4 regions of the Bacillus sp. iso_77 genome follow, and region 4 is predicted to be linked to each of the others. Evidence: riboswitches for the same ligand, from Rfam matches in the RefSeq annotation. Region 4 holds a riboswitch; each other region holds the start of a gene.
The links. A riboswitch is a leader RNA that binds a small molecule or an ion and turns the genes downstream of it on or off. The one in region 4 is predicted to bind thiamine pyrophosphate.

Region 1: it holds a riboswitch for thiamine pyrophosphate, as region 4 does, so the genes downstream of both, tenA (thiaminase II) here and thiT (energy-coupled thiamine transporter ThiT) in region 4, are expected to answer to the same signal.
Region 2: it holds a riboswitch for thiamine pyrophosphate, as region 4 does, so the genes downstream of both, thiC (phosphomethylpyrimidine synthase ThiC) here and thiT (energy-coupled thiamine transporter ThiT) in region 4, are expected to answer to the same signal.
Region 3: it holds a riboswitch for thiamine pyrophosphate, as region 4 does, so the genes downstream of both, tenA (thiaminase II) here and thiT (energy-coupled thiamine transporter ThiT) in region 4, are expected to answer to the same signal.

The regions. Positions count from the first base shown of each region.
Region 1 covers NZ_CM149683.1:1,145,963-1,153,689, reverse strand. The annotation lists gene thiO (glycine oxidase ThiO) at 1-289, opposite strand, end outside; gene tenI (thiazole tautomerase TenI) at 273-890, opposite strand; gene tenA (thiaminase II) at 865-1,575, opposite strand; TPP riboswitch at 1,654-1,763, opposite strand; gene AC0VYC_RS05755 (monovalent cation:proton antiporter family protein) at 1,817-3,664, opposite strand; gene prpE (bis(5'-nucleosyl)-tetraphosphatase PrpE) at 3,825-4,568, shown strand; gene AC0VYC_RS05745 (RluA family pseudouridine synthase) at 4,609-5,502, opposite strand; gene AC0VYC_RS05740 (NAD kinase) at 5,520-6,320, opposite strand; gene yjbM (GTP diphosphokinase) at 6,386-7,015, opposite strand; gene AC0VYC_RS05730 (UPF0738 family protein) at 7,049-7,414, opposite strand; gene AC0VYC_RS05725 (CYTH domain-containing protein) at 7,632-7,727, shown strand, end outside.
Region 2 covers NZ_CM149683.1:2,424,630-2,432,356, forward strand. The annotation lists gene ruvA (Holliday junction branch migration protein RuvA) at 1-586, opposite strand, end outside; gene AC0VYC_RS12475 (intercompartmental signaling factor BofC) at 734-1,246, opposite strand; gene AC0VYC_RS12480 (serine/threonine protein kinase) at 1,473-2,117, shown strand; gene AC0VYC_RS12485 (hypothetical protein) at 2,350-2,532, opposite strand; gene AC0VYC_RS12490 (hypothetical protein) at 2,725-2,874, shown strand; gene thiC (phosphomethylpyrimidine synthase ThiC) at 2,906-4,666, opposite strand; TPP riboswitch at 4,793-4,902, opposite strand; gene AC0VYC_RS12500 (LysE family transporter) at 5,141-5,773, shown strand; gene AC0VYC_RS12505 (YhcN/YlaJ family sporulation lipoprotein) at 5,820-6,440, opposite strand; gene safA (SafA/ExsA family spore coat assembly protein) at 6,574-7,727, opposite strand, start outside.
Region 3 covers NZ_CM149683.1:3,550,605-3,558,331, forward strand. The annotation lists gene licT (BglG family transcription antiterminator LicT) at 1-34, opposite strand, end outside; gene AC0VYC_RS18285 (YwqG family protein) at 259-1,074, opposite strand; gene AC0VYC_RS18290 (methyl-accepting chemotaxis protein) at 1,248-2,087, opposite strand; gene AC0VYC_RS18295 (energy-coupling factor transporter transmembrane component T family protein) at 2,237-2,971, opposite strand; gene AC0VYC_RS18300 (ABC transporter ATP-binding protein) at 2,961-4,559, opposite strand; gene AC0VYC_RS18305 (ECF transporter S component) at 4,534-5,133, opposite strand; gene tenA (thiaminase II) at 5,130-5,816, opposite strand; TPP riboswitch at 5,904-6,007, opposite strand; gene AC0VYC_RS18315 (hypothetical protein) at 6,064-7,191, opposite strand; partial or broken gene AC0VYC_RS18320 (type 1 glutamine amidotransferase domain-containing protein) at 7,332-7,727, opposite strand, start outside.
Region 4 covers NZ_CM149683.1:2,749,987-2,757,713, forward strand. The annotation lists rRNA gene AC0VYC_RS14180 (16S ribosomal RNA) at 1-754, opposite strand, end outside; TPP riboswitch at 1,191-1,293, shown strand; gene thiT (energy-coupled thiamine transporter ThiT) at 1,390-1,965, shown strand; gene AC0VYC_RS14190 (GNAT family N-acetyltransferase) at 2,206-2,760, opposite strand; gene AC0VYC_RS14195 (DUF1232 domain-containing protein) at 2,910-3,569, shown strand; gene rodA (rod shape-determining protein RodA) at 3,584-4,738, shown strand; gene ftsW (putative lipid II flippase FtsW) at 4,744-5,877, shown strand; gene AC0VYC_RS14210 (flotillin family protein) at 5,909-7,456, opposite strand; gene AC0VYC_RS14215 (NfeD family membrane protein) at 7,468-7,727, opposite strand, start outside.

The sequences.
Region 1 (7,727 bases), 1.6 Mb from region 4:
TAATCCCGCCCACTGATGTCCGAATATCAATGCCCGATTCATGCTGAAGGTCGACCGTTAATTTTTCATATAAAGCCTGACTTTGTCTGCCTACTTGAAAGAAAGTATCTTCATCACCTTCTCCTTCAGCATGTGCACCCAGCATGCCAGCAGCCGCACTCGTCGTTTGCTTCCCGATCTCATTTGCCTCAAATAAGACAATCTGCTTTCCTACTTTTGCAAGGTGATAAGCGATCGACATCCCTATGATTCCACCACCAATGATTGCAACATCATAATGCTTGTTCATAAGGATTCTCCTTTCGCTTTTTAGAAAATGTTTGCGCCATTTTGCGCGGCTGAGGATGAGCAAAAATTCCCGACATGACGGCTATTCCCTTTAAATCAACATGCATCAATTCTGGCAGTCGTTCTGGTGTGATTCCACCAATGACAACGACTGGAATGGACAGCGTAGAAGTCATGTTTTCCACAATCTTTATGCCTCTCGCCTGTAGTCCGGGTTTGCATGCGGTATCATACACATGCCCAAACATGACATACTCTGCCCCGTTCTTCTCTGCTGCTTTGGCTTCTTCTATCGAATGAACCGATACCCCCGCATGGAGATGAGGAAATTTTTGTCTTAATTCCTTTGGCGAAAAGCTGTGTCCTGGAAGATGAACCCGGTGAATATTGGTCAGCAGCGCAACGTCAACTCGGTCATTTATAATCAGCTTTTCTTTCGGAACACCTTCTGCTAGTAGTTGTTTCACGAGGTGAACCAGCTCACCTGCTGCCTTCGATCGTTCACGAATATGAATAAAGTCTACTTCAGACGCAATGTCTTTTATTTGCTTGATGAGCTCCCTGACAGGAAGCGTATCATTTGTCACTGCATGGAGTTCCATTTGCACCAACCCCATCTAAGCATGCTGTTTGCCACATTTCTTTTTCATACGCCATCTCCCAGAAATGGTATTCGTAATAGCTCGAAATCACGAAATTTTCTTTCATATTAGCCCGCACATGTTCTGGCGCTTTTTCTGCAAGTTCATCAAAACGGTTCACCTGTTCAAAAACAAGCTCTTTAAACCAATCCCCGCCATATGTCAAAATCCATTCTTGATAAATCGGATGGTCAGGCGTTGTTTGTTTCAGTTTTTCTCCTACCTCATAATAAAGCCAGTAGCACGGCAATAATGCGGCTAAAATTTCTTCAAAACGACCGCTTTTCACAGATCGGTACATATGCGAGGTATATGCATAAGCAGTTGGAGAAGGTTTAAAGTTTGCCAGCGCTTCATCAGAGATCTGGAGCAGTTCTGTGAACTTTCTATGCAGTGATAGCTCTGCTTCATACGTACCCTGCGCATGATATGCCATTCTGCCTGTCGTATGTAAGTCCTCACTAATAGCGGCTCCATACGATTGTACTTTTGCAAAATGAGTTAAATAGTACGAATCCTGCATCACATAATAAGTGAAACGATCGAGTGAAAGTGTGCCATCACCAATCCCTTTCACAAAAGGGTGTGTAAAGCTCCCATTCCACCATCTAGCTGCTGCTTCTTTACATTCGTTCGAAAATGTCATGTTCCTCTCCTCCTGTTTTTCCATATAAAAAAACCACTTTCCGCGTGGAAAGTGGTTTGGAATTTGTAAAAAGCATAGTCAAACACCGCACCACTTCCCTACGCAGGTATGAACCTGTTCAGGTAATGAGGGTCTAAAAGTCTACACTTTTATCTCAGCCCTTTTAAAGGACTCCCCTAGTGGATCAAACATATATTGTTGTACCTCTATCTTAATCAGGATTTGTTCATCGGTCAAGGGTTCATCGCAACTCTAATTGGGCTCTAAGTCCTGCCACATACTCCCGGGAGCCAGACACAAGCACGCGGTCACCGCTTCTAAGCGTCGTATCCCCATGCGGTACTAAGCTGTCAATTCCTCTAAAAATACGGACAAACACCAAATCGCCGGTAAAAGGAAATTCCCTCAGCATGACATTATGATACCGATGATTGTTCATTTGAATTTGATACAAAGAAGAATCCTCATTTGTTAACAAGCGAATCGCATCAGGTGCTTCAATCAATGCCCTCAGCACCGTTTTAGATGATAAGAAGTTAGAAAAGGTATCGATCCCTGCTTCCTTTAAAGTCAGCTCGGCTTCCGCTTTGTTAACACTTGCAATGACTTGTTTAGACCCTTCTTCTTTTGCAAATAAAGCAATTTCCTTATTTTTCGTTTCACTGCCTGTAGCTACAACGAGCACATCCTCTTGCCCGATGCCAGCCTGCCTGAGCGTATCATCGTCATATTGTTCAATCGCTTCAACTTCAAAGATGGAGTCAGCAAGCAAGGCTTCTTTATTTTCCTGAAAGACGTGTAAAATACGAATGTCATATTCATCCTGATGCAAATCAAGCGTCACAGGTAACGTCAGCTGATTCGCTCCAATAAACGTCACACGCTTTTTATGATTGGTTTCACGTTCTTGTTTAAATAACGCCTTAAACCAAACAGGCGTTAAAACACTCGTGAGCACAGCGACTAGAATAAGGGCTCCTGACATTTTATGATCAATGACACCAAGCCGCTCACCAATCGTTGCAGCAGCAATAACTAGGGATAACGTCGAGGTTAATAAAAAACCAGAACCGATAACTTTTTTCATGTCATACCATTTTTTTAAATAAAGAATCGGAACGAGTTTACTAAGCAATAATGCGATAAACAGTAGCGGAATCATGATCATGATGGTTGGATCTTTAAAGAGTGACCATATATTCAGGTCCACACCAACCATCACAAAAAAGATCGGAATTAAAAATCCATAGCCAAACGAGTCCAGCTGCTGTACGAGCTCTTTATTAGGCGAAAGAAGAGACACAAGCACACCTGCTAAAAAAGCCCCAAGAATATTTTCAGCACCGAGTGATTCAGATAAGGCAACTAAGACTATAATGAGAGTAAAGATGGCTCTTGTCCCAATTTGCACCGTTCCTTTTGACATTGACTGAAAAATGGACTTTGTCTTAAATACCCGGCCAAATAAATAAAGAAGAATACCTGCCGCAAATAATAATAAGAGCAACCACATGTTCCCTGTTCCATCGCCATAAATGGAGGAAAACACAGCAAGTAAAATCATTGTCACCAAATCAGCAATGACGGCTACAAGCAAAATGATTTGACCAATATTCGTCTGCATCAACTTTTCCTCTTTTAAGGTAGGAACCACGACACCCAATGAGATGGTGGAAATAATAAGCGTCATTAAAAAGGCATTTTGAATAAATCCTGCAAGGACAAACGCATAAGACAGGATAAAGGACATACAAAATACGCCAACAAAAATAATGGTCGCTGTTTTAAATGTATTCGGTTCTTTTAATCCATTTGGTAGTTCTCGCGCTTTCTTCTTTGATTCAAAAGAAGAAAAATCTATTTCAAGTCCACTTAAAAACATAAGAAAAATAAAACCTAGCATGGATAACGTATCTAGCCATGCGTCGTGTTCAACAACTAGTTGAAGACCGCTTTTTCCAATGATGAGCCCCATGATGATTTCAGCGACAACGACCGGGATGGTCAGCTTAAACCGGTGCAATAAAATGGGGGTGAAAAAGGCTACAATAATAACGACAACGAGTGATGAAACAGATGTATGCTCCATTGGCTAAAGCCTCCTAACATTCATGTTTAATTTTTAAGTTTTACGTTAAAGCATTGATTCTAACAATTGCCCAAAATAAATGAAAGCCATTTGTTATATTTTCTAAAATTCAAACTTCTTTATATCCGATCAATGGATGAAAAAATCAGGAGGAACCTTTATGAAATTCGATATCATCGGCGATATCCACGGCTGCTACGAAGAGCTGCTTACCCTCATACACAAACTAGGATACGAACTCAAACATGGACTACCTGTCCACCCTGATAAGAGAACACTGGCCCTTGTTGGTGATTTAACAGACCGCGGCCCTCGATCAGTTGCCGTCATGCAATTTGTCATACACGCCTATTCTAAGGGCGCAATCCGCTATGTGCCTGGTAACCATTGTTTTAAGCTGTATCGTTATTTGAAAGGAAATCCCGTAAAATTACTGCATGGCATTGAAACAACGGTGAACGAAATCAAAAACCTGCCCCATGATGAACAAACCATTTTATCACGTGAATTTAAACATTTATTTGAAAAGGCACCGCTTTATGATGTACTGATTCCGAATGAACTGATCATTGCACACGCAGCGATGAAGGAAAAGGATATTGGCAAAAAACCGAACAAACAGATGAGGTCTTATCTATTATTTGGAGCAGTCACCGGAGAAACATGGCCAGACGGTCGACCTGTCAGGAAGGACTGGGCGAAGGAATATCACGGAAAACCATGGATTGTGTACGGGCATACACCCGTAAAAGAACCAAGATTCATCGGTAGAACGGTTAACATTGATACAGGCTGCGTCTTTGGCCACAAGCTCTCTGCCCTTAGATATCCAGAGCTTGAGACCGTATCTGTTCCTTCATCTATGCCATATGACGATTCAAGATTTCAGCATTTCACGCAATAAAAAACCCAGTCCACCATGACAGGTGACCGGGTTTACTTGTTTACTGAAGCAATAATGTCATATCATCCGGTAAAGGAGCCGAAAAGGTCATGGACTCCCCTGTTATCGGATGCGGAAAAACAAGGGTTTCACTATGAAGTGCCTGCCTGCCTATTCTCTCGCTTGTTCCACCATATAGCGTATCTCCAACAAGCGGATGACCAAGGAATTGCATGTGAACACGAATTTGATGAGTTCTTCCCGTTTCAAGGGTAAGGGACACATCAGACATATCTAAATGAGTATGTACCGCCCGCACCGTATAATGTGTTACGGCTTCCTGACCAGATTCATCCACCATTCGTTCAATAATGCTGTCCCCTTTTCGAGCAATTTTTGCTCTAATTGTTCCTTCCTTTTGCGTGATCATGCCATGTGTAATGGCTCTATACGTTCGCTTGACTTCCCCTTTTTTCTGCGCCTTTGATAAAAGGCTGTGTGCAAAGCGATGTTTAGCGACTAACATGACACCAGAAGTATCACGATCAAGACGGTTCACCAAGTGGACAGTCAGCCGAACGGACTGCTCAGCATAATGGTGAAGCACCCCATTTGCAATACTATACTCAGGGTGCTCTCGAGAAGGAATCGATGGGATATACGGCTTTTTATTCAGCACAAGCACGTGCTCGTCCTCAAATAAAATATCAAGCGGAATGGCCGCAGGTTTTAGCCCTTCACTCACTTTTTCCTCGGGAAATAAAATGGTGAGCCTGTCTCCCTCGCGCAGCTCATATCTCACGGTCACATGCTCTCCATTAATCAGAAGATCACCGCCATCAAATTTAATATCTGTCAGCATTCGTTTTGAAATGCCAAGATCGATTAAGTAGTCCTTCAGCAGCCTGCCTTCTTCTTTGGCTGATATGGTTTTGTTTATCTTAAAGTATTCCAGCGAGAACAACCTCTTTCTTATTCTCCTTTGCCGATAAAGGAATCTTGCACCCTTTTCCAAAACGGAAATGGTCTAAATCGGGCAAACCGGACATTCTCGTCTGCCACTCGGCATTGAATGGATTTCACATCTTTATGCAGCAGCGACAAATGATCTATCGTCACCTGAAAATCCACATCATTAATCGGTTTGATCACACACGTATGGTGGTCGGGCAAAATGAGCGGCGAACCGACCGTTCTAAACACTCTGTTGTTGATTGAAGCCATTTCTGCCAGCTGGATCGCCCTAATGGATGGGTGAATAATAGCCCCGCCAAGTGCCTTATTATAGGCTGTACTGCCAGATGGTGTAGACAAACAAAGACCGTCTCCTCTGAATGTTTCAAAAAGCTGACCCCTAATCTCAACATCTGCCACAAGTGTACCTTCCATACTTTTAATCGTACATTCATTCATTGCTAAATATTTTTCTTCTCTGCCCCCATCGTTGTACCTGACGATGACTTCAAGAATCGGATATTCCACAATATGATAAGGCGTTTTGGCAATGGCTAACACAAGCTTTTCAATTTCACTCGGGACCCAGTCCGCATAAAAACCAAGATGGCCTGTATGTACGCCGACAAAAGCGGTTTCGTTCAGACGGTTGCTATACCGGTGAAAAGCGTATAAAAGGGTTCCGTCTCCGCCAACTGTAATGACGAGATCGGGTTCCTCTTCATTTAATTCCATTCCAAAATCCAATAAGTAGGTCTGTATTTTATTTTTAAGTGTGTCAGATACAGAATTCCCTTTCGAAGAAACTGCAAATTTCATGAATTCTTCTCCTTTTCCACCTTGCTGCGACGAGAAAGCAGCATCATATTTGATTAAGCTTAGGCTCAGCTATCGTTTTTCTTTTTCCGGGAAAATGCCACTTGCGCTTCTTGAATTTCCCCTCTGATTTCAGACATCTCATCATCAAGAAGAGATGCTGCCTCAGAAGCTCTTTGAAGGCGCTGCTTGACCTTCTCCGGGATATTCCCGCTATATTTATAATTCAGAGAATGCTCGATGGTCGCCCAAAAATTCATGGCTAATGTACGGATTTGGATTTCGACGAGGAGCTGCTTCTCTCCATTGATCGTTTGTAGCGGATATAACACAACAAGGTGGTACGATCGGTATCCGCTTTCTTTATGTTCTGCAATATAGTCGCGTTTATCTACAACCACAAAGTCTTTTCGTGACTGAAGCATTTTCTTGACGACTTGTATATCTTCTACAAATTGGCACATAATGCGAAGCCCTGCAATATCCTGCATCGTTTCAATCTCATGCATCGGGATGTTTTTACGCTTTGCCTTTTCCAATATGCTGGCAACGGGTTTCACTCGGCCAGTGACAAATTCTACTGGTGAATGGTCATCCTCAAATTCATACAGTTTTCGAATGCCTTTTAGTTTCACTTTTAATTCTTCGACTGCTTGCTTATATGGTGCGAGGAATTGATCCCATTGTTTTTTGTCCATGAAACTTCCCCCAATTCCAAATACCTAATTATTTCAGAGGAATGTGCTCTTCACTTTCTCTTCCATATCTCCGTAATTGGCATTGTCTTTAATATTGTCGATTAAATAGTTTAATTCCTGATGAAGTTGAATGAGTTCTAGCGTTTGCTCTTCCGCCGCCAAATAGACAGGGATTTCACGATTCATTGCTTCTTTTAATGGAGCCCATGTATGTTCTCCTAAAATAAGATACGTAAAAGACTCCTCAGTCTCAAGTATGTAAACGAACGCAAAGTGATCAGAATCAACAAGCATTTGTCCTGATGCTTTTGCTTTTTGAATTTGCTCATCTGACTGGACCGTCAAGATCAGCCTGTCTTCTTTTAAAGTTGCTTCTGTGATTTCAATTCTGTTTTGCATCATGATCTCCTTTACAACAAAGTACAGCTTTATTTTATCATATCAAGTTCAATATTGATAAACCGAACTTTTTGAGAAAATTTGATTTCTCCATTTCGTTGTTCATTTTGCCTCATTTAGCATCTATATACGTCTCTTTTTAAGGAATAAATAAGAAAAAAAGAAGCTTTTCATGTACAATAATCATATTTCCTCTAAATGAAAGGTTGATGTCAAAATGGCACAGGAAATTGAGATAGAACTAAAACAATTATTAATGAAAGAAGAATTTGAACAGCTAAAAGAATATTTTCAATTAAAGGACGAGGACTTC
Region 2 (7,727 bases), 330 kb from region 4:
AAGCTTTTTTCACATATTGATCGGTTGTAAGATTCTTCTCTTCTTTTAATAAAGGAAGAACCTTTTTGATTTCACGATCACCATACCCAAGGACACTTAAAGCTTCAACCGCTTCATCTAAAGCGCTTTGCTGTGTTTCAACCTGAATATGATCCTCGTGGTTAAATAAGTTTCCTATCATTTCAGGCACCACATCTGCGAGCTTCCCTTTCAGATCTAGAATGATCTGACGTGCTGTTTTTTTGCCAACACCCGGGAATTTAATGAGGAAAGCTTCATCCTCTCGTTCGATCGCTGAAATGACAGCGCCAGGGTCACCGGAAGCAAGAATCGCAAGCGCCCCCTTCGGTCCAATCCCTGTGACATTTAACAGTTTTGTGAACAACGCTTTTTCTTCTCGTGTTTGGAATCCATATAACGAAAAAGCGTCTTCCTTTATGTAATGATACGTATAAATCGTTTCTTGTTTTGATACTCGATAGATAAACGGATTTGGGGTATAGACTTGATATCCCACTCCGCCGTTTTCAATGACAACATATTGCGGGCACACATAATCAATGGTCCCTTTTACAAACTCTATCACCGTTTTCACCTCTTTGACTGTTCTCCATTGTAACATAAATCGAAGAGAAAACCGTAATAAAAGTTAACATACGTTCGCTCAGCCTTTTTTCATAGTCAACCCATGAAAAAGAGCTTGCGGTCTTCACACCAGCAAGCTGTCATACGATTAAAACGATTGTTCATTTCGGTAAGGTTTCATGACTTCAAGCACATGCTCAAATTCATCTTTTGTTCGAAACGGAATGCCTTGTGCAAGCTGCTGCTCTACATGACTTTCCAAGCGGGACGTATCAATTTGAAAAAAGAGATGAATAGGCTCCGCCCACCCGTCAGGCCTTCCATGAAACGTAGAAATCACGCCGTCTTCTGATAATCCGATATATCCATTTGCTTTACTCAAAGGCGATATATCGTCAATTTGCTTTCTAAAAAGGGCAAAATCCTCTCGCTGTTCTACCAATGTCCAGCCCTTATACTGGGCCCAAAATGTGTCTTTGTCTTCTAATGATGCCCGCTGTCTTTCAATACTTACATCGCCGTCTAGATAGACCTTTTCAAGCTGAACGTTGATGGTTTTTGACTCTTTTTGCAAGTGTTCTGCTGCTTCCATATCAACAGCGAAAAAGAGTACACTTGTCATGATAAGTCCTGTAACGAAATACTTTATTTTCACTTTCACTATTTACACCTCTTTAGAACATAAGATCGATGCATGACATATGTAGTTTGACCCATTTTGCTACACATTAACCAAATCGATGTCTTGACACATATTGAGAGTCTTTCGTTGTATCCTTCGTGCGTAAATGTTATGTTTTATACAATCCATTGCTCTACCGAATTACATGGTTTTTTCATCATTCGTTTTTCAGCCGCATAAACTGAAACCAAAGAAGGTGAAGTCAATGTCAGATGTCAAAAGATTAGCCGAATCGATTCAGTATCAAGAAGAAAAGCGTTTTAATAAGCTCGTCTTTAAACCGGCTGAGCTTGAGCTGTGCGGCAAAGGAAGAAGTGCCTATGTATTTTCATACAAAAAAGACGGCAAGAAAATGGCGTTAAAAGTCTTTTTTCCTTCTTATCGAAACATCGCCCGCAAAGAGGCTGCAATTTATGAAAAACTTTCCGGCTCCTCCTATTATCCTGAGATTTACGAGTCTGGGGATCAGTATATTTTAATGGAATATATTAAAGGTTATACTTTCTATGAATGCCTGACAAAAGGAATTCCGATCAAAAAACAAATGATTGAACAAGTAGATGATGCATTGGAAGAAGCACGCGCGAAAGGTTTAAATCCTTCTGATATTCATCTGCGGAATTTAATTTTAACAAAGGATGGCCGCGTCAGGGTCATTGACGTCGCCCGCTTCACGCAAACGAAAACATGTCATCAATGGGATGATTTAAAAGCTGCATACGCCTATTATCAAAAACCTTTTTTCCCTAAAAAAGCGCCGCGGCTGTGGCTTGAAGTGATTGCCTATTTGTATAAGAAAAACTGGCTGTCTCGAGGTCAGCTGAACAACCGAAATGATTTTACTGCATAATGAAAGCCGCTCGAAAAGAGCGGCTTTCAGATTGTTGACAAAGGGCTAAAATGAACTTGATTTTAGCCCTTTGTCTTCTTTTCAGCGTGATAGAAAACCTTTGAATTCTAGGAAGGACGAGTACCGGCGCGGAGCGAATTTGACATTCGTGAGCATCGGCACGCAGGACTGACAAAGAATGCGAGGGTTTGTCTACACGCTGAAAGCCGCTCTCTTTGAGCGGCTTTCTGTTTTATTCTGTTTCTACATGGATACTATTCACATTTAATAGGTTAATGATTTCATTATTCAGCTTAAACCAATGATTGGCTTCCTCAATTTTTTTATACACATCATAGGTAGCTGGACGTTTCAGCTCGAAATCGAGCACTTCCCCATTGTTCATATGAAATGTTACCTTAAATACTTTCATCATAAGATCACCTTCCACTCTGTCTTGTTCACTAACCGAATCGGTCAGCTCTTTTCATTCATTCTCTATTCAATCCGTTTCCCCTGCTTCTTTCCTTCTAAACACAAGAAGTTTAAATTTTGTTTAAATTCGCACAACATATCTATCTATGTACTCTTCAAAAGAAGTATATTGAATGAAAAGGAGGCTACCTTTATGAAACAAAAGAAAAAACGAACATCTCCAGAGAGACAAACAGTCCTGTTTCATTTAACAGATGCCCTCATCCCAAGTGTTGAAACGATGGCGATTGCAGTAAGAGCATTTTTGCACCTCGTAAGAAAAGCCATTTCAGCCGTTTTATAAAACCCCGCACTAGAGGAGTGCGAGGTTTTTTTTAGGATTGATAGATTTGGCTGCCTTGATTGATAAACTCTTTTGCCTTCTTCTCCATCTCTCTTTTCACTTCTTCTGATTGGTTGCGGATGTCATGGGAAATTTTCATACTGCAAAACTTTGGTCCACACATGGAACAGAAATGAGCGGTTTTAGCACCTTCAGCAGGCAATGTTTCATCATGGAATGCCAGCGCTCGTTCTGGGTCAAGTGACAGGTGAAATTGATCCCGCCATTTGAATTCAAATCTCGCTTTCGATAAGGCATCATCACGCTTTTGAGCAGCAGGATGTCCTTTTGCTACATCAGCTGCATGTGCGGCAATTTTATAGGCGATGACGCCTTCTCTTACATCTTCTTTGTTCGGCAGACCTAAATGCTCTTTTGGTGTCACATAGCACAGCATGGCGGTTCCGTACCAGCCAATCATCGCCGCACCGATCGCGGATGTAATATGATCATATCCCGGTGCAATATCTGTTGTTAGAGGACCTAACGTATAAAAAGGTGCCTCTTTGCATATCTCCATCTGCTTATCGACATTCTCTTTGATTTTATCCATTGGAACATGACCAGGTCCTTCAATCATGACCTGTACATCATGTTTCCAAGCGATCTCTGTCAATTCCCCTAACGTTTCCAGCTCTGCAAACTGCGCTTCGTCATTTGCGTCCGCAATGGATCCCGGTCTGAGCCCGTCCCCAAGCGAAAAGGCAATGTCATACGTTTTCATGATTTCACAAATTTCTTCAAAATGGGTATACAGAAAGTTCTCTTGATGATGAGCGAGACACCATCTTGCCATAATGGCTCCGCCTCTTGAAACAATTCCTGTGACCCGATCGACTGTGAGCGGAATATACCTTAACAGGACGCCCGCATGAATGGTGAAGTAGTCAACCCCTTGCTCTGCCTGTTCAATTAATGTGTCTCGGTATACTTCCCACGTCAAATTTTCTGCGATTCCATTCACTTTTTCAAGTGCCTGATAAATCGGGACAGTTCCTACTGGGACTGGGCAATTGCGGATAATCCATTCTCTCGTTGTATGAATATCCTTTCCTGTAGACAGGTCCATCATCGTATCTGCCCCCCATCTAATTGCCCATGTCATCTTCTCCACCTCTTCTTCAATGGACGACGTCACAGCTGAATTGCCAATATTCGCATTAATTTTCACGTGAAAATTCTTCCCGATGATCATCGGCTCACTTTCAGGATGGTTGATATTCGCTGGAATGACCGCTCTTCCACTAGCCACTTCCTCTCTAACAAACTCAGGACTTAGCTGTTCTCTCAAAGCGATAAACTCCATTTCAGGCGTAATGATCCCCTTTTTTGCATAATGCATTTGCGTCACACAAGCACCTTGTTTCCCGCGGAGCGGCACATGATGAAAATCTGTATGGGCAGCTTGAAAGGATTCTTTCCCATTCAAGCGATATCCATTATCTTCTGGCTTTACTTGACGCCCTTCATAGCTTTCAGTATCTTCTCTTTCTTTAATCCATTTTGATCTCAGGCGCTTTAATCCCTTTGTGACATCAATATGAGCCTCCTCATCTGTATACGGTCCACTTGTATCGTACACACGAATCGGTTCATTTTGGATATCACCTGCTTGTGTCACTGTATTTGTGAGCACGATTTCTCTTTTTGGCACCAAAATGTCAGGTCTTGAACCTTGTTCATATACCTTTCGACTGCCTTCAAAATTTGATAATAAAGATTGCGATGATGGAACATTTGTCTTTTCATTCATTTGCTGTTCTCTCCTTCTTTTCGTGTGACCGGTCAGGATGGAATCAGCACCAGCAAAAAACCAGATTCTATGTAAAGAACCTGGTTTCGTCGTCAGAAAAAAACATGTATGCCATTCATATGGCACATGTATCATCTTCAACTTCCCCACGCTGGTACGAGCCAGATCAGGTCCAAAGGGTTAAGAAGCTTGTCTTCTCTCTCAGCCCGCATTTCCGGGCACCCCTAGTCACTTATATTGATTTCCACAACAGTGTAGCATAGCTGAGAAATGAAAAAAAGAAGTTTCAGGAAAATAGTTCCTTTCCCCTACAATGAATACATGATCTTCACGATATACATCTTTATATACACGATCTATCTCTCTCATTTCGATTAAATCAGAAATAATCATTGATCCTTTTCTCCTATTATGTATAATTAATCTAAACGGAGAATTTTTATACAAACATGATTCAAAGGAAGTTCTAGTCGATTGCAAACATTTCTTACATTTATCGTCGTTGGATTCTCAATTGCTCTACCTGTTGGAGCGATCACGGTTGAAATGACAAAGCAGGGATTAAAAAACGGATTCTTTCATGGATTAACTGTAGGCGCTGGTGGTATGACCATCGATATATTGCTCATCTTGGCTTTATATGCTGGATTTGCTCAATTTTTATCTTTGCCCTTTATCCAAATTCCGCTCTGGCTGATCGGTGCCATCTTTTTAATGATTCTTGCCTACGATTCGATTAAAAATGCGGATCAAGACATCCATTTAGCAGGAGAAAAAGTGAATAAATCATTCGCTAAAACATACCGAAATGGGCTGCTCGTCGCAGTATCCCCTGGAAACCTTGTGTTCTGGGTATCTGTGTTTGGTGCTGTACTGGCAGATGCTTATAAAAATACAAATTCATCTGAATTTATATTGGCTGCTACGGGTATTTTGGCAGGGATTCTTCTTCATGACATCGGTCTTCTCACGATTGTTTCCCTAACAAGAAAAGTGATGAACCGAACAATGATTAAGTGGACATCCATTATTGCCGGTATTTTATTACTTGGATTTGGCTGTTATTTCTTTTATGAATTTTATATCGGGATCAAAGTTTATTTTTAAAGAAAGGCTAAAGTTCGTCATGAACTTTAGCCTTTTTTATTCCAGCTTATCGGGTCATGCCTGTCTGACCTGTTTCAAATTGCGTTTTTCTCATATCTCTGAAGCGTGTAAATGCGCCTTCGTCTTTAATGACTTGGACAGCTCTACCATCTGCATAACGAGTCGCTGCTTCTTCTACTTGTGATACACCCTCTGATGTCAAGCGCCCATCTGTTTTAAGAGCAATATACACATTTTCATCCGTCACCATAACTTGTGAGTCTGTCACATGGTTCATTTTGTTCACTCGGTTAGCGATTTTTCTTGAACGCTGGATGTTCTCTTGTTTATCGTAGCCAGAGAACGACATTTGGTTATGATAGTTCATATCTCCATGACTGTAGCGTCCATCTCCACCAGTAAGTGGCATTCTCACTTGATCCTGTGTAGGGCGTGAACGATAATCAACATTCGTTGTATTTCTTCCGTTCATTCCCTCCATAAGCTCAGAAACCGGTCCTTGATGATCTTGGTTGTTGTCTGTTGCCTGTTGATTGGAGTGGTATCCAACTGGCTGACCTGATTGATTATGACGTGTATCTACACCCGCATTGTTATTTGTACCACATGCCGTTAATCCAATAGGTAGAAGCACTAAGGCGATTGTTTTTTGCCATTTTTGTCTCAAACGAAAAACCCCCTGTACAAATTGAATCTCATGAGCGCAAAACAGGCTCTGTTTTAGCATGTACAGTTGAGGACAAAAACAAGCTGTCAGTTATAAACAAAAAAAGGAACGATTGAGATCGTCCCTTGTGTCATTAATCTTCTTCGTCTTCTTCTGGTCTTGCAAAGACAGATGGGTTTTGATAAGGCTGCTGCATATAAGGCTGTGCTGGATAAGCACCCATTTGACCATATGGAACAGGGGTTGGATAATGTCCAGGCCATGGTTGATGATGCTTCATGCCATCATCGCATCCGCAGTCTTCCTTGCCATATGCTTCATTTGGAGCGTTTGGATAAAAGCCTTGATTGGCATTTGCATTTGCATTTGCATTTGCGCCTGCATTTGGATGCATATGGTGGTGCCAGTGATGCCCATCGTTTGCATGATGCTCATGATGTTCACCGTAATAAGCCGGTGCTTGATACGCAGGATAATAAGGCTGAGCCGCCGGGTAAGGATACGGCATCATGTGATGGTGATAATACGGCTGTACCGGATAACAAAGGCCTGATCCCGGTAAAATAGGAGAAGCGGGTACCATTTGCTGCGGATATGGATACATTGCTGGCATGTAATGACCATAACCATAATAAGGATCATATGACTCTTGATGATGGTGGTGATGCTCTTTATTTTCAGCCATGCCCCCTACTGCTGCCCCTCCAACATTCGGCATTTGCGGGAAATTAGGAAGGTTTGGGTAATTACTATGTTCCATATCTTTTCCCTCCTCTTTTTGATGTGGGATATGAATGAATGGATCATATCCCTTCGCCACTTCATCTTTGAAATGATCCTTATTTTCATGATGAAAATGGTCCTTGTGATCTTTATGATCCTTTTTCTCATGAACATGATCTTTCTTTTCATGAACGTGATCTTTTTTCTCATGATGTTCTTTTTTGGGAGGAGGCGTGAATGGCTGGTAGAGATTCGTCTGATAATAGTTTACATCAACTTGTGGAAAAACTGGCTGTTCAATCTTTGGTACTGGTGGCACATAAGGTACCGGTTCATTCGGCTTTTCCTTCGGCTTCGTATCTTGAACTTGCACGACATCCTTTGGCTTTTCTTTTACATACGGGTGTTCTTTTGCTTTTGGCATTTCTTTTGCTTTGTGATGATCGGTTTTTACAGGAACACCACTAGATGGAATTTTGATTTTCATTCCTGGCATGATCAAATCTGGATTACTGAGCTGCGAATTTAATTTTTTCAATTCTTGAAAGTCGACTCCGTACTTCT
Region 3 (7,727 bases), 800 kb from region 4:
CCACATTATTGTTGATTACTTTCGAAATGATCAATTGATCCCCCCCAGTACATTCCGCTTTTTCGAGCATTTCATTGTTGATTGATATGTCATTTTATTATTATTTTCAAAAAAGAGGACTTTAAGATGATTTTACATTTTTTTTTGATACGGTCAACTAGAAAGAATGACATATTACCTCTCAGAAATGACGATTTAGGGGCAATAAGGCTAAAAATAGACAAAAAACACTCTTCAAAAAGAGTGTTTTTTACAAAATTAGGAGCAATCCCAGTTATAGACGACATTTTCGAAATGTTTTCGTTTGAGGTCTTCTGGTTTGATAAAAAAGTTAGCAATGCCGCAATCTCCCCACAACATGTCCACTTCATCATCTGAGTCAATTTGCAATAATAGCACAGTATGTTCTTGGTCTACATAGGTACGCGGGTCTTCTTGTGTAAAACCTGGGTATCCGCCAACTTTATGGCCAAAACCACTTGCTGTCTCATAAAATTCATCTAGCAATTGATCTGCTTCATCACCATCAATACCAACAGCATCTTCGAATAGATCCCAGCTTTGCTTTCCTGTGACTTTTTCAAAGCGGAAATCTCCTACACTGATCGTTTCGCTTGATAATTCACCTGTAATCGCACCTTCCTTCGTAACTGGAAAATAAAAATCGTCAGGAATTTTCACGAATGAAAAATCAGTCAATAAGTCTTCTTCAGCTAAGAAAGGTTCCTCAATAAATTTGATCCGAAAATCTTTTTGCTCTGTTTTTTGGTCAATATTCATCCCATAAAGATCATCATGTACAGAAATAAACACTTGCAAAAGTCCTGTTTCTGGGTAATCTTTCAGCTTTGGCAGCTGGCCGAAATTGATTTGTGCCAGCAGCTTCATAGGATGGCCTTCTCCATCAACGGGATATTCGTCGTTTTTTGGGAAATAAGGATCACCTGCTATTTTGCTGTCATATGGTCCTGTTTTTCCTTGTTTTATCTGTAATTGAATCAGTGGTTTTTCAGTTTGATCTAACGATGGACGGTAAGGCGCAAGTACTTCTTGCAGCTTTGCTGATTGTGTCAAGATGGTCTTCCTCCTTATGAATAGGTCTAATGATCAAAACAGGTCTATCTTTTTCTATCATACAGAAGTGTAACTTCCCTGTCAGTGAAAAACCCGTCAATATCATGACAAAAAACTCACTTCAACACGTTAAAAAACCTCCGATACAGCTGGAGGTTTTGTGATTCGTTTATTTATTTCACTTGATAATTCACTAAGTCTGTTGCCAATGTTTTCATCGTTTCGTTCGTTTCGTGCAGCCCCTCAATAATTTTTGTGAAAGTGCCAACGAGTTCTGCTTGATGTTCAGAAGAAGCCACGATTTGTGCTATTTCTTCTTCCATTCCTTTGATAGAGCCTTGCACATCTTTTAGCGCTGTTTCAATATCAGTCGTTGCTTGCTTCGCGTGAGTAGACAGCTTTCTCACTTCCGTAGCAACCACCCCAAAGCCTGCTCCTGCTTCACCTACTCTTGCAGCCTCAATGGATGCATTGAGTCCAAGTAAGTTCGTTTGATCAGAGATACCTTTGATGAGATTAGACACTTGGTTGATTTTAGAGGAATTTTCGACAGTGGTTTTTGTATTTTGTAGAATTTGTTCACTTGTCGCTTGTAGTTCCTCTGAATGTGCAGCCACTTGCTGTACCATCGCGACTAGTTTTTCGGAAGCATCGTTACTTTCCGTCATAATGTGTTCTAATCGTTGTTGATTCGTTTGGTCATATGCTACACAGAAGGCAGCGACCACTTGACCATTGTCATCTTTAATCGGGACGGCGACGATGTCCATAGGAATTCCGTACACCTCTTTAGGAATCTGGATAAACGATGGCTCTCTCCCATTTTTCAACATTGAAAAGTTTTGGAACCCGGGAGCTACAACATCCCCAGCTTTAAACCCTAAGTCAATGTTCCCGTGCTGCTGATAATAAAGAACCTTCTCTTTCCCTAATACAGAAAAGGTTAGCTGCTCTCTCATAGCTAGTCCAACGATTGGTAAAGCGTCTATTATGTTATCAATTCTCTGTGACATTCGCTCACGTTCATCCTCTCTTTTTCTCAGTACACTCTCTTTATCGGTTCTTTATATGATCTATTACAGCCTGCAATGTGTACTAATATCAACCAAATGACCTAAGACATATAAAACAGCCACATTCTATCAAGAGAATGTGGCTGTTTTTAAAAGAAGAAGATGCATATCAACACACTAATGACGATAAAAAAAAGATACATGCAGTCGATCCATGAAGTGCTGATGACATGATAATACGTTCTCTCCCTCGTCCCTGTGAAGCCTCTTGCTTCCATCGCAATGGCTAGTCGTTCAGATTTCCGTACACCTTGCGTGAAAAGTGGGAGTGCATAACGTATAAAGGCTTTCCAGCTGTTTTTTTGCTTGTAGCCTCTAATTTTATGTGCAGCCTTCATTTGCTTCAATTCACTTTGAAACAACGGGATAAACCGGAAGCCTGCCAGCATTCCATATGCCCATTTGGGTGACATTCGGCATTGATGGATTAAGCTCATCATAAAGGCCGTCAAATCAGTTGTTGATGTAAAAAGGAGACCAAATGTCACAAAGCCAAGCATTCTAAAAGAAATGGTCAGCCCATTTCTTAAACTCTCCTCTGTGATATGAAACCATGCCCATTTCCAAACTGTATGATCTCCCTTGCCAAAGGCCGCGATCATCCAAAACACGAGAATGAAAAAGAGCAGATAAGGTACAAGTCTGGTGATGAGGTATTTCAAATTCCAGCCGCCTAGGACAAGTCCAATTCCAAGTGCAAACAGCCAGATGATGAACGTCGTTTTAGGATCAGAAATCGCCATCAGACAGCACATCGCAAGGAGATGGGCGAGTAATTTCATGACTGGATTTACAGTGGATAGAAAGGAGTGATTACTTTGCAATCGTCATCACTTCCTTTCTTTCAACCATATAGCGGTAATGTAACGGCACTCTCAGCTCACAGGAAGTGACAAGTTCCTGATGAGAAAATAAATCAAAAGGCGTACCATCATAAACATGCTCCCCTTGATGAAAAACAAGCACCTGATCAGCGCACTCATCAACGAGTTCCATATCATGTGTGACCATGATAATAGTGGTGCCTTGTCGTTGACGTTCTTTTAAACGCCGGATTAACTCCCTCGCCGTTTTCTCATCCTGCCCGAAGGTCGGCTCATCTAAAATGAGTACATCCTGATCAAAAAGAAGCATCGTGGCAACACTTAATCTTCTTTTTTGTCCTAAGCTTAAGGTGAAAGGATGCGCGTCTCTATGCTTCTCTAGGCCGAACTCTACCAATAGCTGATTCGTTTTTTCTTGCACAACAGGCTCTGGCCAATTTCGCTGTCTCCCACCAAATGCGATTTCATCAAACACTGTGTCCTGTATAAATTGAAGTTCTGGATTTTGAAATACAAAGCCTGCTTTTTCATATAATGTTCGGTCAGACCACTTTTTCAGATGTTTTCCTTTTAAGTAAATGTGACCTTTCTTTATTGGTTCTAAACGGATGACATGTTTAAGAAACGTACTTTTTCCGCTGCCATTTTCACCGATGATCGCAACCCAATCTCCTGCTTTTATATTAAGGTGCAGGTCATCTATAATGCTTTTTTTCCCGTAGCTTAATTGTAGATGATCTGTGCGAATAATGACCTCTCGATCTGTTGATGACAATTTCTCATGACGTTCTTTTCTCGCCTCAAAGGTTTGCAAGAGTGTTTGACTCAGTGAATGAAACGGATCTTGTAAGACATTGGACCATTTCTCGGGAAATATTTTCGGACGCCAAATGCCGGCTTCTTTCATTTCTCCCTCAAATGTGTTCATCACGTCTTTTGGCGTTCCATCTGCTATGATACGGCCTTGATGATCTAATAAGATCACCCGATCCATCCACTCGATGACACCGTCTAACACATGCTCCACAAAAATCATCGTCTGATTCTGTTCAGCCGAAAGCTGCTGAAGTAATTGAAATATCTCCATTCTTCCTGCTGGATCAAGCTGTGCTGTCGGTTCATCAAAGAACAGGACATCTGGCTCTAATGCTAGTAAACAAGCAAGCGCCAACCGCTGCTTCATTCCGCCAGATAAGGTATGAATATCTGTATTTGGGTCGACATCCAGCTGTACCTTTTTCATGAGATGCTGAATCATGTCATCCATTTGTTCTCGAGGGACAGATCGATTCTCTAAGCTAAACGCAATTTCTTCATTGACTCGGTGCATACAAAACTGCGAATCTGGGTCTTGAAACATGACACCAGTATGCCTTTGCCGCATCACTTCTCCCTGTACTTCAGCTTCCATATGCTCTGGAATAATGCCAGCAAGCACAGAAATCAGCGTAGATTTCCCGCTTCCACTTGGTCCTAATATCAGCACCTTTTCCCCCTTTTGAATAGAAAGAGATACTTGATGAAGAACGGGATTCGGCTGTTCATAAAAACGGACAGCGAGATTACTGCACGCGAGAAATGAATCCATGCTGGTCACCCTTACTTCGTTTTTCTTTCATGATGGCATATTGATTCAGCACACCCGTTTTAGATAAAGCATCCACCACAACCTTTGCCAAGCAACCACCGAGTAACATGCCGCTAATGACTTGAGTGACAAGTGTCATGAGTAACACTTGAGGCGTGTAATAGCCGAATCCATTGGCAATGAGGCTATATGCCATTGCCCCTACTGCTGCAAAGGCACCAGACAACATGAGTGTCCACATGCGATATCGCTTATAGCCAAAAAGAGCGAAGGCGATTTCTGCTCCAAGTCCTTGGCATACACCAATCAAAAGCGCAGAAAGACCGAAGTGGCTGCCTGTCAGTAATTCCACGGCAGCGGCAGCTGTTTCTGCGATGAGGGCAGCTCCTGGCTTTTGGATAATGTAAGCAACGATTGGACTGGCAATGACCCAAATTCCGAACATGATGTTGCCTCCTGCTGGACCGACAAGGGCTGTAATCGGTAAATAAAGAGTCGACCACCCTAAATAGATGACTCCGCATGCCACTGATAAAATGACAGCAAGAACGACTTCTTTCATCTTCCATGTCATGAAGAATGCACCTCCATTTGGACAGGCCACTCTTCGACAGTAAAGGCCATGTCCCAGAATTTATACTCAAGCTGACAGCTTAAGATGAAGTGCTGTTTCATTTTCTCCTTTTCCTTCTCACTTGCTCCTTCCGCCCACTGATCAAGCCGTTTGCAAAGCTCCACTGTAACAGAGTCCGTTAACCCGCCATAAAACGTGATCCACTCATAGAATGGATGGGCAGGGTCGGGCTCAACATCTTTAAGCATTCGTTTGCCTATTTCCCAATAGGTCCAAGGGCAAGGGAGCAAAACCGCAATGATTTCTCCTAGCGTCCCTTCCTTTGCGACTTGCAGCATGTGATGAATATAGTGATGAGCACTTGGCGCCAAAGACGCACCTTGCAGTTCATCATAAGCGACACCTGCCACTCGGCAAAGGTTTTGATGAGGATGTGTCTCACTATCAAGGACAAAAGCCATTTGTTGATGGAAAAAAGTAATGTCCTCTCTGTCTGTACATCTGCTGATGGCTGCCGCATAAATTTTAATAAAGGCATTTAAATATTCCGCATCCTGTTTGACATAATGAATGATCTGTTCCTTTTCGAGTTCTCCTGCTGCGAGTCCTCTCACAAACGGATGCTGATAAATCGCTTCAAATAATGGTTCTGCTTCTTGCCTTAATTGGGTTGAAAATGTCATAAAAAAAGCCTCCTCTTTTTCAGTTGAATAAATGAAAAAGCCACCCCAAATGGAGCGGCCTTCTTATCGATTCAATCATGAATAAGACAAGGTCCAGCTCCACTTCCCTCCGCTAGTACAAACTAGATCAGGTTCAAAGGGTCCAAGATTTCCTCTTGTCTCAGTCATACATGACTCCCCTAGTGGACTTTTGTCATTTAATTATCTTTACTCTACACATGTGGCGATTTGATGTCAACCGCCGATCTTAATTCAATGTATTGATCGTTGGCAGCTTCTCGATCCCTGCCGCATAGTAGAAATTAAGGACACTGAAGAAATCAATTGGCTTTCCTGTCTTTAAATCAACAGCCAAAATATGATCGCCGTAATTTGTCAGGTCATCAATGTCTAAACGCCTTGGCGTTGTCTTTCCGAGAGTATCAACAAAGCTGCTATGGTAGTACTGCCCACTAGCAAACGATGATTCATGATACATAAATAATGTCTCCACATCTAAGTAGACAAGAATGGCCTCAGAGGAACTCGCATATGGAGCAGAGTACGATACTGGTGCCGAAATACTCTTCACTTTTACACTGTCAACAGAATGCGTTCTCTGTTGATATTTTCCATCATATGAGAAATAAAATACACGCTCCCATTTATAATCAGCGGTCTTAGATTGTTTGTTATATACTTTTGTACCATTTGCGAAAACATCCCCATTGGCATACGAAGCAACAAAGTATTGCAATGTTGATGACAGGGATTCAGCACCTGTGAAATTTGGTGGGTTTTTTGCATTCACCTGTAATGTATATGAGTCTCCAAAGTCTCCACCGCTAGTAATACCAAACGCATAATCACCCGCTGGTAAATTGCTTAACGCAAGCAGACTGCCTGCCGGTTGAATCAGATCCGTTGGATAAGCTTGTCCTTCTTCATAATCAATAACAAATAATTGAACGAAATAATCAGCATTTGGAGAGGTAATCCGGCTGATGAGCGCCTGAGAGGACGATGTACTTAAGAACCATAAATCAACTGGATCTTCCTCGTTTAAAACTGCCGATTGATTAATGGCTAGTCCATCAATAGAGCGAACGGCAGACGTGCGCATCTTTCCATCTGTAGCCGCTTTTCGTTTAATACTTATTCCCTTTTTCTTATCTACTTTAAATGATTTTTTTACTTCCTTCTGTTGAACCGCAGTCCCTTTATCCTGCTTTTCAAACGACTCTTGCACTTGCTGAATGGCTTTTTCAGTCAGTGGCGATACTTTTTCACTTGATTTTGGTGCATCTTCTGCTTTGATTGCTGGTGAAAATAAACCTGTTGTGACCAATAAAATAGACAGTAAGGCGGCGGTGATTTTGACATAAAATGCTCTCACAGGAACATCCCCTTTTCCCTAATTTGGGTTTTTTACCCTGTGATTATTTTACCATTTTTCTAATACTTGTTTTGGGCTTTTTTAGGAAATTTTTATAACAAAAAACCAGCCGTATGCGTCACGACTGGTTTTTTGATGATTTATGCAATGGTTTTGACAAATAAACGTGCTGTTTCTGCACTTGATCCTGGATTTTGTCCAGTAATGATTTGTCCGTCTACAACGGCGAATGGCGCAAATGCATCGCCTTTTTCAAATGCTGCCCCTTGCTCGCGAAGTTTTGTTTCCAATAAAAATGGAACTTTAGATGTCAATTGAACAGCATCCTCTTCCTCATTTGTGAATCCTGTTATTTTCTTGCCGTCGATAAATGATTTTCCATCACGATCCTTCACATCAACAAAGGCAGAAACGCCATGGCAAACTGCCCCAACGGCTCCATTTTTGTCTGAAATCGCTAAATCGCATCGGCAACCAATTGATTGGACGCAAAGTCGATCATTGGGCCATGTCCTCCAGCAAAGAAAATGCCATCA
Region 4 (7,727 bases):
TACAGACCAGAGAGTCGCCTTCGCCACTGGTGTTCCTCCACATCTCTACGCATTTCACCGCTACACGTGGAATTCCACTCTCCTCTTCTGCACTCAAGTTTCCCAGTTTCCAATGACCCTCCCCGGTTGAGCCGGGGGCTTTCACATCAGACTTAAGAAACCGCCTGCGAGCCCTTTACGCCCAATAATTCCGGACAACGCTTGCCACCTACGTATTACCGCGGCTGCTGGCACGTAGTTAGCCGTGGCTTTCTGGTTAGGTACCGTCAAGGTACAAGCAGTTACTCTTGCACTTGTTCTTCCCTAACAACAGAGCTTTACGATCCGAAAACCTTCATCACTCACGCGGCGTTGCTCCGTCAGACTTTCGTCCATTGCGGAAGATTCCCTACTGCTGCCTCCCGTAGGAGTCTGGGCCGTGTCTCAGTCCCAGTGTGGCCGATCACCCTCTCAGGTCGGCTACGCATCGTCGCCTTGGTGAGCCGTTACCTCACCAACTAGCTAATGCGCCGCGGGTCCATCTGTAAGTGACAGCCGAAACCGTCTTTCATCCTTGAACCATGCGGTTCAAGGAACTATCCGGTATTAGCTCCGGTTTCCCGGAGTTATCCCAGTCTTACAGGCAGGTTACCCACGTGTTACTCACCCGTCCGCCGCTAACATCCGGGAGCAAGCTCCCTTCTGTCCGCTCGACTTGCATGTATTAGGCACGCCGCCAGCGTTCGTCCTGAGCCAGGATCAAACTCTCCGAGGTATGCAGGATGCATATCACACATGCGTTGCTACACGATGTAGCGAACTTAGCATGTGATCATTTCCTGCCTCGTCAGTCTGACTGACTACCTATGATGTATCATAGGATTTTTTTATAAAAACTCGAATTAACAGGTACGTTTTGTCTTGTTTAGTTTTCAAAGATCATCTTCGTTATCGCTCAGAAGCGACTTTATTAATATAACATTCTATCAAAATGAAGTCAACAACTTTTTTCTCGAATGTTATTTCTCAACCGCGCTGTTTCAGCGGCGAATACAAATATAACACCTTTTAAAAGAAGAAACAAGTATTTTTTCTAAATAATTTATTTTTCCTGATCTCTTTCTATATATTCGTACAAAAAGGGCTTCTCTCAGTAATTCACTATTGTTGATCCTGTAGGTCTTTAGTATATTTATAATAGATTGAAATTTAATAACCGCAGGGGGAGCCTCGTGCTGAGAGTGAACAATTCGTTGTTCTGACCCTTTGAACCTGTCAGTTAATACTGAAGTAGGAATGTGGAATCACTTGCATACATGTATGTATGCAAGCCGATATGTTTTTCTATGAATCACATACTCATCCTGACATGGTCTCTCCTTGCACAATTCGTGAAAAGGGGATTTTTTTATGCAGCAATCAAATCAATTAGTACGACTGATGGAGATCGCCATTATGACTTCTCTTGCACTTGTTTTAGATTATTTATCAGGTCTCTTTTTAAGAATGCCAAACGGCGGGTCAATTGCACTGATCATGATTCCTGTCATTCTCATGTCCATTAGATGGGGCGTGTCTGCTGGATTTATCATCGGTGTGTTAATCGCAGGACTGCAGCTGATGAACAATCCTATTATTGCTACACCTGTACAAGGGTTTCTCGATTACTTTGTCGCATCTGTTGTGATTTGTTTAAGCGGGCTATTCTCAGGATCAATTAAAAAAGCCATTCAGGATAAAAAGCGAAAGAAACAATTCTTCTATATTATCCTAGCTGTATTTGTCGCCAGTTTCTTCAGACTGCTGACGTTCTTTATTTCAGGTGTAGTTTTCTTTTCTCATTATGCACCAAAAGGAACACCAGGATGGGTGTATTCATTAGTTTATAACAGCACATATATGATTCCTTCATTTATCATTTGTAGTATTGTTCTTTGTTTACTCATCCCTAGTGCGTCTCGTTTGGTTTTTCCTCGACAAAAATAACCCAGCTGTTTCAGCGGGTTATTTTTTTATGCATAATTTGCTGCTCTATTGAATCTATTAATAGTAGAAGATTTCATGCTGGAGGTACGACAATGAATCCTTACTCCATTATGCTGTGCTGTTACATCCTCAGTCTCGCCTACTTTTTGGCCAGTTTCTATGAGGCATTAAAAATAGCAGGTGTGAAAGGAAAAGTAGAGGCTTCTCCTTTTATATCTTATATTTTACTCGCCACCCTTTTTACTTTTTTCTCTCATTATTACTGGAAGCTGACGATATAATCTGTTGAATCTGAGCACTTAGTACAGACAGCTCCCATCCATACCCTATTTCTTCATGGTTCTCACCAGCCAGCTCAAACTGGCTGGTGACGGCAAAACTAGGTTGAAGTTTTTGATAAAATTGCTTCGCTGAATTTTGCTCAAATACCCAGAGCAGCATATTCTGATAGCCTTTCTCTATTAAATAATCCACACCTTTTGCAATCAAAGCCATACCCGCTCCTGATTTCTGTTTTCTCTGCAACAAATAGATGGCATAAAGCTCGCCATCATATATTGAATATCTCTCATCACGCTGTTTTCCGAAGGAAGCAAAACCAAATACTCCGTCAGCATCCTCTGCGACAAACGTGCCTTCAAGCGACCTGCTTCTCCAGCTCTCTTCCCGCTCCTCTACATTCAAAGCATCTAAATACTCTTGTGAAATAATGCCGTGATAAGTCGTTTGCCAGCTCTTCACATGAATTTCGGCAATTTTAGGAATATCATTATGTACTGCATGTCTAACCTTCATCTGCACACCCCTTTTAGCCATTTCTTACTCTATGTTTCATATGATAAGTTGCTATTTTATAAAAATCAATCTCTAATGGATATTCGTTGACATTCTGTCAACACCCCTATATATTGGGTACGACTTCTTCTATTGAAGAGTTGAACTTTATGAAAAGGGTGAAGAAAGAGATGGAATTTAAAACAACTGAGCTTCGGCAGTTTTTAAAAGAACAACTGCAAATACGTTCTCTTTCATTAAGAGAACTCAGTACACAAACAGAAATTGATAAAGCCACACTGTCTAGAATCATGAACGGAAAAAGAAAACCGACTTTGAACCATTTACAGCGGCTATCAGATGCTCTACACATTTCTTTAGATCATCTATTGGCCACGGCTGGATTTTCAATTAAAAACGAAAGAGTTCACGGTAATACGTTCATTCAAGCCGTAGAAGAGATTGAGCGAACGCTGAAAGATCATGATGTCTATGACGGGAAATTCAGCGAGAATGAACTGAAACAGAAGCTAAATGAATATGAGACCTATAGTCAATCAGACGAGGGAAAAGAAACGATCTCGGCATATTTTGAAAAAAAGATAGATACGATAAGCGGTGTTGGGCCATTTCTTGATCAATTGAAAAGCATGTACTGCTCGTTCATGAGCGGACGGGGGACTTCTCGAGAATTGATGTTGATGGGAGGCGCATTACTTTACTTCATTATGCCCGTTGATTTAATACCAGATTATATTTTTCCGATCGGCTATATTGATGACGCTGCAGCGGTGCAGGTCGTATTAAACCAGCTGACAAATAGGTCATAGCAGGTGACAGAGACATGAAAAAACAGAACAGCATTGACTTCGCATTATTATTCACTGTCATTTGCTTCTTTGTGATCAGCCTGCTGGCTGTGTATAGCGGATCGGGACAGTATGAAACGCAAGATATGTTTTATTTCGTCAAAAGACAAGTTTTCTGGTATATCGTCGGCTTTGGCCTTATGGCGGCAGTTGCTTACTTTGATTATGAACTGCTTGAGCGGTTATCTTTTCGATTATTTGCAGGTGGTCTCTTTCTCATCATTCTCGTTCATTTTTTTGGCACGAATCAAAATGGCTCTCAAAGGTGGATCAGCTTGGGACCCATGAAAGTGCAACCATCAGAATTTATGAAAATTTTTGTCATTCTTCTGTTAGCGGCTATTTTAAATCGATACAAACATCAGCGCTTTTCGTTTAAAGAAAGCATGATTCCTACAATGAACATCATATGCTGGACCGCTGTTCCTTTTTTCCTGATTTTAATTCAGCCAGATTTGGGGACGGCACTTGTGATCTTGTCTATCGCTTTTACACTGATGCTTGTGTCAGGCATTTCAAGTAAGATGATCGCTGCATTGATCGCTTCTTTTCTCGCGCTTCTTGCATTTTTGACCTACTTGCACAATGAACATTTTGAGCACTTTACAAAAGTGATTAAACCTCATCAGCTTGATCGCATTTATGGGTGGCTCTCCCCAGATGAATTTGATTCGACATATGGGTATCAACTGAAACAAGCAATGCTTGGCATTGGGTCAGGGCAATTATCAGGAAGCGGGTATACAAAAGGAAATCAAGTACAAGGGGGAAATATCCCTGAAGCCCATACAGATTTTATATTTGCAGTCATTGGCGAGGAGTTTGGTTTTATCGGCGCCTCCCTATTGATCTGTTTATATCTTATGATGGTCTATCGAATGATTCATGTGGCAATGCATGCGAATACCCTTTATGGGCTTTATATATGTGCTGGAGTGGTTGGGCTGATCGTTTTTCAAGTCTTCCAAAACGTTGGGATGACAGTAGGGCTAATGCCTGTGACTGGTCTTGCCCTTCCTTTTATCAGCTATGGAGGCAGTGCGCTTTTAACCAATATGATTGCCATTGGCCTTGTGTTTAGTGTCAATTTGAGGTCCTCATCCTACATGTTTGGACGTAACTGGGATTGAAGGTGATGTCATTGATTCTTTCTCACCTAAAAAAAATCGACCACATTCTTGCTGGGACGATTGTTTGTCTTTGTTTCTTTGGATTACTAATGGTGTACAGTGCGAGTTATCCTTTAGGCGAAATAAAATATGGAAAGGGCAGCTACTTCTTCATGAAACAGTGGCAATGGCTTTTGATTGGATTCTTCTTTTTCATCGCTGCGGCCCTGGTTCCATATCAAGTTTACCGTAAATGGATTCGGTGGTTTGTGATGCTGTCACTGTTATGTCTTATCCTTGTCCTGCTTCCAGGAATCGGCGTTGTCAAAAACAATTCACAACGATGGATTCAATTAGGCTCTCTGATCATCCAGCCGTCTGAGGCTGTGAAATTAGTGATGATCATCTATTTTGCCTATGTATATGCAAGGAAACAAGCGTACATTACATCCTTTAAAAAAGGAGTACTACCTCCACTTCTTCTTTTAAGTCTAGCTTTTTTATTGATTTTAAAACAGCCAGATTTAGGTACAGCAGTTTCTATTTTATTGAGCTGCGGTATCGTCTTATTATGTGCTGGACTTAAAACACGCCACCTCATTCTACTAGGTTCGACAGCTGCGGCAGGGATCACTTTTTTTGCTGTGACCGCTCCTTATCGTTTGAAACGGATCACTTCTTTTCGTGATCCTTTCATGTATGAAGATGGAGATGGTTATCAGCTGATCCATTCCTATCTCGCCATGGATTCAGGAGGACTGACCGGGAATGGTTTAGGCGGAAGCATACAAAAACTAGGATTTCTTCCTGAAGCCCATACAGATTTTATTATGGCCATCATTAGTGAAGAGCTGGGAATCATGGGGCTGTTGTTTGTGATGGGTGCCTACCTACTCATCATGTATCGCGCCGTTCGAATCGTTCAAGGTTTACAAGATCCATTTGGAAAGCTATTAACGATCGGGCTTACTTTTCAAATTATGATTCAAGCAGCCTTTAATCTAGGAGCTGTCTTTGGGCTTCTCCCCATTACAGGGATTCCTCTTCCCTTTATTAGCTACGGCGGATCTTCATTGTTGTTCATGATGATATCTGCAGGCATTCTTGTGAATCTCTCTTCATCTATCAAAAGACACCGGCATGTGCCCCAAGTAAAATAGACACCCTCTATCAGAAGGTGTCTTTTGATTTTTATTCTTCTATTTGACGATCAGCGATTTCTTTTTTTCTTGGCTGTTTGATTTCATTCGTCAGTTCTTGGATGCTTTGTTTCACATTGCCTTTGCCAGAGAAATTCTCAATAATTTCTTTGACATCAATTCCAGAGGAAGCTTTCAGGCTTTCTTGAAGACTGGACATAAGGTTTGTCGCATAGCCGGTCACTTTGTTGGCGCCGCTGCCTTCCCCGTTACCACCTGTATCAACAACTGTAATTTTATCAATGTTAGAAAGTGGAGCAGATACTTGTTTCGCATATTCAGGTAGCATTTTCACAATCATATCAAGAATCGCCGCTTGACCATACTGTTCGAATGCTTCTGCAATTTTCTCTTTCGCTTCTGCTTCCGCAAGTCCTTTCAACCTAATGACTTCTGCTTCTGTTTCCCCTTTTGCACGATCGGCTTCCGCTTTGGCAAGCCCGTCAATCCGAACTTTCTCTGCTTCTGCTTTTGCCATTGCTTCAATGCTGTATTTCTTCGCATCTGCTTCTGCAAGACGCTTCGCTTTTTCCGCCGCAGCCGACTGCTCAACAGCATAACGGTCCGCATCTGCTTTCTTTTTCACTTCAGAATCGTATTGACGCTCACGACGCTGGATCTCTTTTTCTTCTAATTCAATTTGCTTCTGACGTTCAATGATTTTGACTTGCATTTCTTGTTCAGTTACGTGCTGACGATTACGAGCTGTTTCAAGATCGTACGCTTGGTCAGCGCTTGCTTTTGCTGTATCTTGTTCACGTCTGAATTCTGCTCTTTTCAGCTCATTGATTTTTTCTGCTTCAGCGATTTCAGTGGCACGCTCAAGCTCAGATTTCTTCGCATCTTTATCTGCTTCTGCACGTTTGATACGTGTTTCTTTATCTGCTTCTGCTGTCGCAATATCTGCATCGCGTTTCACTTGAGCAATTCTAGGTTTACCTAGTGATTCTAAATAGCCATTTTTATCACGGACATCTTTGATTGTAAACGATACAATGACAAGACCCATTTTCGCTAGATCTTGAGAAGCGACACGCTGTACTTCTTGAGAAAATTTCTCTCTGTTTTTATAAATCTCTTCAACTGTCATTGACCCTAAAATGGAGCGAAGGTGTCCTTCTAGTACTTCTCTTGCTTCATTTTCACGATCTTCTTTTGTTTTCCCTAAAAACTGCTCTGCAGCAGTGGCGATTTCTTCAATTGATCCGCCAATTTTAATGATGGCCGTTCCATCCGCCATGACCGGTACACCCTGTTCAGTATAGACTTCAGGCGTTGAAACATCTAGCTTGCTAGATAGTAAGCTGAGCGGCTCTGCTTGTTGAAAAACAGGGAGTACAAAGGTACCTCCACCTCTTACAATCTTAATCTTGTTTCCACCTTCATCCACGTGAACATTTTTACTTCCGAGGTAACTTCCTGTGACGATTAATGCTTCATCTGGACCAGCAGTCCGGTATTTCGAAACAAATACACCAATAAGTGCAATGAGAATCACAAGCACAATTCCAATAATAATTAATATGGTTGTTCCTGGCATAGCATTCCCTCCTAGATTTCTTCATTTGGTATAACAGATAACACTCCTTTGTTCACTTCGACGACCAGCACCCGGGTTCCATATGGAATCTCCTCTTCGTCGAAACTGACGGCAGGCTTTGAGATTTTTCCGCTGTTACTAATTAACAGCACTTCTCCAAACCCATCTTTTGGTACAGATACAATGATCTCCCCAGTTCTTCCTTTTAGGTCGGCCTCCGTATATGAAAGAGATTCTTCAGCAGAGGAAAGCGGGACTAAGACAAATACAT